One region of the Oerskovia sp. PE-21s genome, then DNA from elsewhere that is predicted to be linked to it. Evidence: riboswitches for the same ligand, from Rfam matches in the RefSeq annotation. Region 1 holds a riboswitch; the other holds the start of a gene.
What was found. Region 1 has a riboswitch for FMN ahead of pnuC (nicotinamide riboside transporter PnuC). Riboswitches for the same ligand answer to the same signal wherever they lie in the genome.
Positions count from the first base shown of each region.

Region 2: linked by a shared signal. The riboswitch ahead of ribD (bifunctional diaminohydroxyphosphoribosylaminopyrimidine deaminase/5-amino-6-(5-phosphoribosylamino)uracil reductase RibD) and the one ahead of pnuC (nicotinamide riboside transporter PnuC) in region 1 are both predicted to bind FMN.

Region 1 is NZ_JBUXJM010000007.1:33,968-37,359, reverse strand. Features, by position in the region: gene ACZDYF_RS14070 (hypothetical protein) at 1-621, shown strand, start outside; gene ACZDYF_RS14065 (VOC family protein) at 691-1,113, opposite strand; gene pnuC (nicotinamide riboside transporter PnuC) at 1,214-1,933, opposite strand; FMN riboswitch at 2,109-2,231, opposite strand; gene ACZDYF_RS14055 (TetR/AcrR family transcriptional regulator) at 2,322-3,098, opposite strand; gene ACZDYF_RS14050 (hypothetical protein) at 3,267-3,392, shown strand, end outside.
Region 2 is NZ_JBUXJM010000003.1:157,973-161,364, reverse strand. Features, by position in the region: gene ACZDYF_RS06630 (RsmB/NOP family class I SAM-dependent RNA methyltransferase) at 1-739, shown strand, start outside; gene rpe (ribulose-phosphate 3-epimerase) at 837-1,499, shown strand; FMN riboswitch at 1,718-1,843, shown strand; gene ribD (bifunctional diaminohydroxyphosphoribosylaminopyrimidine deaminase/5-amino-6-(5-phosphoribosylamino)uracil reductase RibD) at 1,959-3,263, shown strand; gene ACZDYF_RS06615 (riboflavin synthase) at 3,263-3,392, shown strand, end outside.

The DNA.
Region 1 (3,392 bases):
GTGTCGGGTGCGGGGCGCAACCTGTTCACCACCGAGACCGCTGCGCAGTGGGGATACAGCGGTGCCCCGGACCCGAACGCGAAGGTGCTGGCCGCAGCCGACGCCGAGTCCGGCACCTGGGGGCCCGAGCAGTCCGAGGTGTTCTCGGGATGCCTCGAAGCCGCACACGCGGAGCTGCAGATTCCGGACAACAACACCTTCCTGTCCGGTCTGGCCCTGTCCGCGTGGAACGGTGCGACGCGTGACCCCGCTGTCCTCGACGCGGCGGAGGACTGGGTGGCGTGCATGGCGCCTCTCGGGATCCCCGACCTGCCGCCGTCGCCAGTGACCGGCGAGGGGGTCCCGACACGGAGCATGAGCGCGGCCTTCGGTCTCGTGGCGGACGGCCGATCGGACGACGCCAGGACTCCCGAGCAGGAAGCCGAGGAGGTCAAGGTCGCCGGGTTCGACGCGGAGTGCCGGGAGACGTCGGGCTTCTCCGAAGCGCTGTACCAGGCTGAGTGGACCCGTCAGGTCAGCTTGGTCGAGCAGAACGGCCCGGCCCTCGCCACGTTGCTCGAGGCCAAGGTCGCCTACGAGCAGCGCGGCGCCGACATCTTCCGTGAGGCCGGGCTGGAGTGAGCGTCGACGTGGTCGCGCGGTAGGGGTCCTTCACGGCGTCGTCGCTCGTGAGAGGGCCGTGACGCATTCTCAGCCCTGCGCGGCCGCGATGTTGACGAGCCAGCTCACACCGAACCGGTCGACGCACATGCCGAACGCGTCGCCCCACGGTGCGACCTCGAGCGGCACGGTCACGGTGCCGCTCGACGACAGCTCGTCCCAGTAGCCGCGCAGCTCGCCGTCGTCTTCCTGCTCCCCGCTGAGCGACACCGAGATGCTGGAGCCCGGCGAGTACTCCATGGAGCTCGGGGTGTCGGCGGCCATGAGGACCAGGCCGTTCGGCGCCTCGAGCTGGGAGTGCATGATCTTGTCGGCGTCGGCGGGGTCGTCGGCCGCCTGGAAGTCGGCGAACGTGCTGATGGTCAGCTCGCCGCCGAACACGTCTCGGTAGAACTCGATCGCCGCACGGGCGTCGTCCCGGAAGTTCAGGTACGGGTTGAGTCGAGTCGTCATGGTGTCGCCTTCTCCGTCGCGGTCGGACGTGGTGCGCCCCGCGCGAGCAGGGGCGCACCTTCGAGTATCCGCCCGGCCCACCGGGGCGCAAGAGGTGGCGTCAGGCCTGCCCGGTGGTGGGCGCGGCGGGGGAGGCGCCCGCGAGGAGCAGGGCCTTCGAGCGCCGGTCGATGCGCCACCACACGAAGAAGCCCACGAGCGTGAACGCCCCGTAGAACACGTACATGAACGCCGACGCGTAGAAGCCCGCGTCGACCAGCAGGGGCACGCCCACGATGTCGACGGCGACCCAGATCAGCCAGAACTCGACCCAGCCCTTGGCCATGCCGTACGTCGCGAGCAGCGAGCCCATGAAGATCCACGCGTCGGCCCACACGGGCTCGTACGACTCCAGCGCGCGGAAGATCGGGGTCAGGAGCGCTGTCCCGGCCACGAGCGCGACGACCAGGAAGGCGCGCTGGCGCCACGAGGCCCAGCGCGGCACGACCGCCACGCCGTGGCTGTCGGCGTCCGCCTCCCCGAGACGGTCGCGCGTCCGGCGCCACTGCACCCACCCGTACACCGACACGACGACGAACATGACCTGGCGCCCGGCCTGGCCGAGCAGGTTGACGGGGTTGGGCGTCGCGAAGACGGCCCCGAGGAACACCGTGAGCAGCAGGAGGTTCCCGACGATCCCCACCGGCCACGCCCAGATCTTGCGGCGCATGCCGCCGAGCGCGGACGCGAGCCCGAACCCGTTGCCCACGATCTCGCGCCACAGCAGGTGCTGGTCGCCGATCGTGAGCTGCGCGTCGAAGAGCGCGTGGATCAGGTCCATGGGGTGTTTCCTCGTCGTCCCGGGCACGTCGGCTCCGGGGTGAGGGCGGGCGGCGGGCCGGTCCGCCCGTTCCCGGGCTGCCCGACGGCGTCGCTCACCACGGCCAGGCCGGTCCCGCTGGTCGGGGGCGGGCTCGACCGATCGTCTGCCCGGCCCGGCCGGGACGGCCGTGCCGCACGTGCTTCCTCCCATCCGGACTTTCACCGTCGGTCCTGGAGTTCCACCAGGTCAACCGCGCGTGGGCGCGGGTCGCGGACTGTCACCGCCGGCTCGGAATTGCACCGACCCGGAGCACGTTCGTGCGTACTGCTTGCTGTGTGCTGCAACCTCTGATGCTACTCGCGCATTCCCGGGCCCGTCAGGGCGCCCAGGGCTCGTCCCGACGTGTTCAGGCGAGCGCGTCGCGGACCGCGCGGGCGACCTCGTCGGGGTCGGCGTCGCCGTCGAGCACGGTCACGACGACTCTGCGGCCCGACGCGTCACCCGACCGCGCGAGGGCGTCCCCCGAGCCGCGCGCAGGCGACGTGGGTGCGGGGGCGGGTTCCGTCGTCGGGCCGGCGGGGTTGCGGGCCGCGCGGCGCAGGTCCGCGAACGCCTCCTCGAGCTCGGGGCGCAGGTCCTGGTCCGGGTCGCGCAGCCAGCGGCGCAGGATCGCGTTGTGCACCGCGACGACCGACGCCGCGAACGCGACCGACGCGGTCGAGTTGCGGGTGTCCGCGGGCAGCGAGTCGCGCAGGTAGGACGTGAACGCGCGCTCGTAGCGGTGCGTCGTCACGAGCTCGCGGTCGCGCAGCGCGGGCACGTCCTGCAGCAGGCGGTGCCGCGCGACCGACGTCTCGCGCTGGCCCACGTGGTGGTCGAACACGAGCCGCGCGGCCTTGCACACCTCGACGTACGGGTCGACGTTCTCGAGCTCCTCGGGGGTCACCCCGCGCGCCGCGGGACGGGTCTCCCCGAGGAGGACCACGACGGCGTCGAGCAGCAGCTCGTGGTCCGCGAAGACCACGTCCTCCTTGGATCGGAAACGGCGGAAGAACGTGGCCCGGCTGATCTGTGCGGCGTCGGCGATGTCCTCGACGGTCGTCTGCTCGTAGCCCTTGCGGGTGAACAGCTCGATCGCCGCGTCCACCGCCTGCGCGTGCGTGTTGCTTCGTGCGGCACTCATGGACGGGACGCTACACGGCGTGCGCGGCCGGGGAGGAGCGACGAGGGACGGTGGGCGCGCTGCGTTCGTCAGGTGGTCCCCGGTCGGTCGCCGCGCGGGGGGCCCGACGGCGTCGCTACAGTGACGAGAGAGGCGGCGGCAGGCGGGGACGACCGGGAGGCGACGCGCATGACGGACGGCGACGAGGCCGGGACGGGCGACGAGGGACGCACCCCGGGCGGCGACGGTGCGGCGCGCTCGTGGAAGAGCGTCGACCACCACGCCCAGCGGGACGCCCTCAGCGACCGGTTCGCG
Region 2 (3,392 bases), on a different contig from region 1:
CGCGGTCCGGTACGGGGCCGCCGGCGTCCAGGACGAGGGGTCCCAGCTCGTGACGCTCGCGTTCGCGGCAGTACCGACGCTGCCCACGCTCGCCTCGGCCGGTGACGGTGCGTCGGTGGGCGACGGCGCAGCGAACCCCGACGAGCGCTGGCTCGACCTGTGCGCGGGCCCGGGCGGCAAGGCCGCGCTCCTGGCCTCCCTCGCGGGCGAGCAGGGGGCGCGCATCGTCGCGAACGAGGTCGCCCCCCACCGGGCTCGTCTGGTCGAGCAGGCGCTCGCGGCCGTGCCCGCCGACGCGGTCGAGCGGGTGCAGGTGGGCGACGGACGCCAGGTGGGGGTCGAGGAGCCCGGCGCGTACGACCGCGTGCTCGTCGACGCCCCCTGCACGGGCCTGGGCGCGCTGCGCCGCCGCCCCGAGTCGCGCTGGCGCCGCACCCCCGGGGACATCGCGACCCTCACGACCCTGCAGCGCGAGCTCCTCGGCTCAGCCCTGGACGCCGTGCGTCCCGGTGGCGTCGTCGGGTACGTGACGTGCTCCCCGCACCTCGCGGAGACCCAGCTCGTGGTCAAGGACGTCCTGGCCGGGCGCGGCGACGTCGAGGTCCTCGACGCGGCCGCCGCGGTGCGCCAGGTCGCCGGGGACGACATCCCGCTCGCGGACCGCACCGACGTGCAGCTGTGGCCGCACGTGCACGGCACCGACGCGATGCACCTGACGCTGCTGCGCCGTCGGGCCTGAGGCCCCCTGCCCACGGCCTGGTCGGGTGGTCAAGGCCACCCGACCAGGCCGTGGGGCGTCCGCGCACGGCGCGGGGGCGCCCTCTAGGCTGGTGCCCATGTCCGCACTCATCGCCCCCAGCATCCTGTCCGCCGACTTCGCGAACCTCGAGCGCGACCTGGGCGCGATCGCGACCGCCGACTACGCGCACGTCGACGTGATGGACAACCACTTCGTGCCCAACCTGACCCTGGGTCTGCCGATCTTCGAGCGCCTCGCCCAGGTGTCCCCGGTGCCGCTCGACGCGCACCTCATGATCGCCGACCCGGACCGCTGGGCCCCCGGCTACGCCGAGGCCGGCGCCGCGTCCGTCACGTTCCACGCCGAGGCCGCCACCGCCCCCGTGCGCCTGGCGCGCGAGCTGCGCCGCCTGGGCTCGCGCGCAGGCCTCGCGCTGCGCCCCGCGACGTCGGTCGAGCCGTTCCTGGACCTGCTGCCCGAGTTCGACATGCTCCTGGTCATGTCCGTCGAGCCCGGCTTCGGCGGCCAGTCCTTCATCGAGGGCGTGCTGCCCAAGGTCCGCCGTATCCGCGACGCCGTGTCCGACGCCGGGCTCGACGTGTGGGTCCAGGTCGACGGCGGCATCTCGCGCGCCACCATCGAGCGCGCGGCCGAGGCCGGGGCCAACGTGTTCGTCGCCGGCTCGGCCGTGTACGGCGCGGAGAACGTGCCCGAGGAGATCGCGGCCCTGCGGGCGCTCGCGGACCAGCACACGCACTGACCCCGGCCGGCCGCCCGACGGTCCGTTCCCGGCGCCCCGCTCGGGGGCGCCGCGCCCCGGGACCGTTCACATCGTTCCAGCCCGCGGGACGCAGCGGATCGAGTTCCTGCGGGGGAATGCCGGTGTGGCATGCTGGGTGGAGACGGGACGCCGGGCGCAGCGCACCTCAGGGAGCGCGAGCCAGGGTCTCGACGGTCAGCAGCATCAGCAGTACGCACACACGTGCTCCGGGGTCGGTGTAATTCCGAGCCGGCGGTGACAGTCCGCGACCCACGCCTCGGCGTGGTTGACCTGGTGGAACTCCAGGACCGACGGTGAAAGTCCGGATGGGAGGAAGTACGTGGCGGCGCGGGGCAGAGCCCTGTGCCGTGGTGTCGTGACGTCCGTGGACCCTTGAGGTCCCCAGACGTCGTCGACCACCCCTCACCCCGGAGCGTCGTGCTCACCGGGAGGAGGATCATGGGCGCCAGGCCCGCACTGACGATCGACGACGCGATGCTGCGTGCGCTCGAGCTGGCCGCGCGCGGCCCGGCCCACGGCCCCAACCCGCGCGTGGGCGCCGTCCTGCTGGGCCCCGCGCACAGCCCCCCGGGCTCCCTGCCCGACGCCGCCGCCCGCGGCCTCGTGGACGGCTCGCCCCGGGTGGTGCTCGCCGAAGGCTTCCACCGGGGCGCGGGCACCGCGCACGCCGAGGCGGCCGCCCTGGCCGACGCCCGCGAGCGCGGCGTGGACGTGCACGGCGCGACGGCCGTGGTCACGCTCGAACCGTGCAACCACACCGGACGCACGGGGCCGTGCGCGCAGGCGCTGCTGGACGCGGGCGTGGCCGAGGTCGTCTACGCCGTCACGGACCCGAACCCCGTCGCGACCGGGGGCGGCGAGCGCCTCCGCGCGGCCGGCGTCCGGGTGGCCCCCGGGCTGCGCGAGGCCGAGGGAGAGCGACTCCTGGGGCCGTGGCTCGTCGCCGTGCGCCGCGGGAGCCCCTACGTGACCCTCAAGCTCGCCTCGACCCTCGACGGGCGCGTGGCGGCCACCGACGGCACCTCGCAGTGGATCACCGGGCCCGCGGCCCGCCAGCACGCGCACCGGGTCCGTGCGCAGGTCGACGCGATCCTCGTGGGTACCGGGACCGTCGTGGCCGACGACCCGTCGCTCACGGCGCGTACAGGGGAGCCGGAGCCGGGGCTTGCCGACCACCAGCCCCTGCGGGTCGCTGGTGGGGTGGTCGGGCCGGAGCCGGGGCTTGCCGAGCACCAGCCGCTGCGCGTCGTCGTCGGGCTCCGTGACCTTCCTCCGGGCGCGCGGCTCGCGCCGGGCGGGCCCTGGACGAGCGACGGCGGCGGGCCCGTGCTGCACGTGCGCACGCACGACGTCCACGCGGTCCTGGCCGGGCTGGCCGCGCGCGAGGTGCGTCACGTCCTGGTCGAGGGCGGCCCGGGGCTGGCGACGGCGTTCCTCGCGGCGGGGGCGGTCGACGAGGTCCACGCCTACCTCGCACCCGTGCTCCTGGGTGCGGGCCTGGGTGCCGTGGGAGACCTCGGCGTGACCACGCTCGCGGGCGCCCCCCGCTTCTCCACGCACGACGTGCGGCGACTCGGCGAGGACGTCCTGGTCGTGGCCCGGGCCGTGCCCGCTGCGCCGTCCGTGCCCTCCACGCCTCCTGGTACCGCCCCCGGCCTCGGCGTGGCGGGACCACCCGAGCCCGATGCCCGGACCTCCCCCCACGACAGCACCCACCGCACCACCCCCGAACAGGAGAAGTGATGTTCACCGGAATCGTCGAAGAGATCGGCACGGTCCGCGAGATCGCGTTCCCCGGGGGTGAGACCTCCGACGCCGTCCTGACGGTGCACGGCCCCCTCGCCACCTCGGACGCCCGCCTGGGCGACTCGA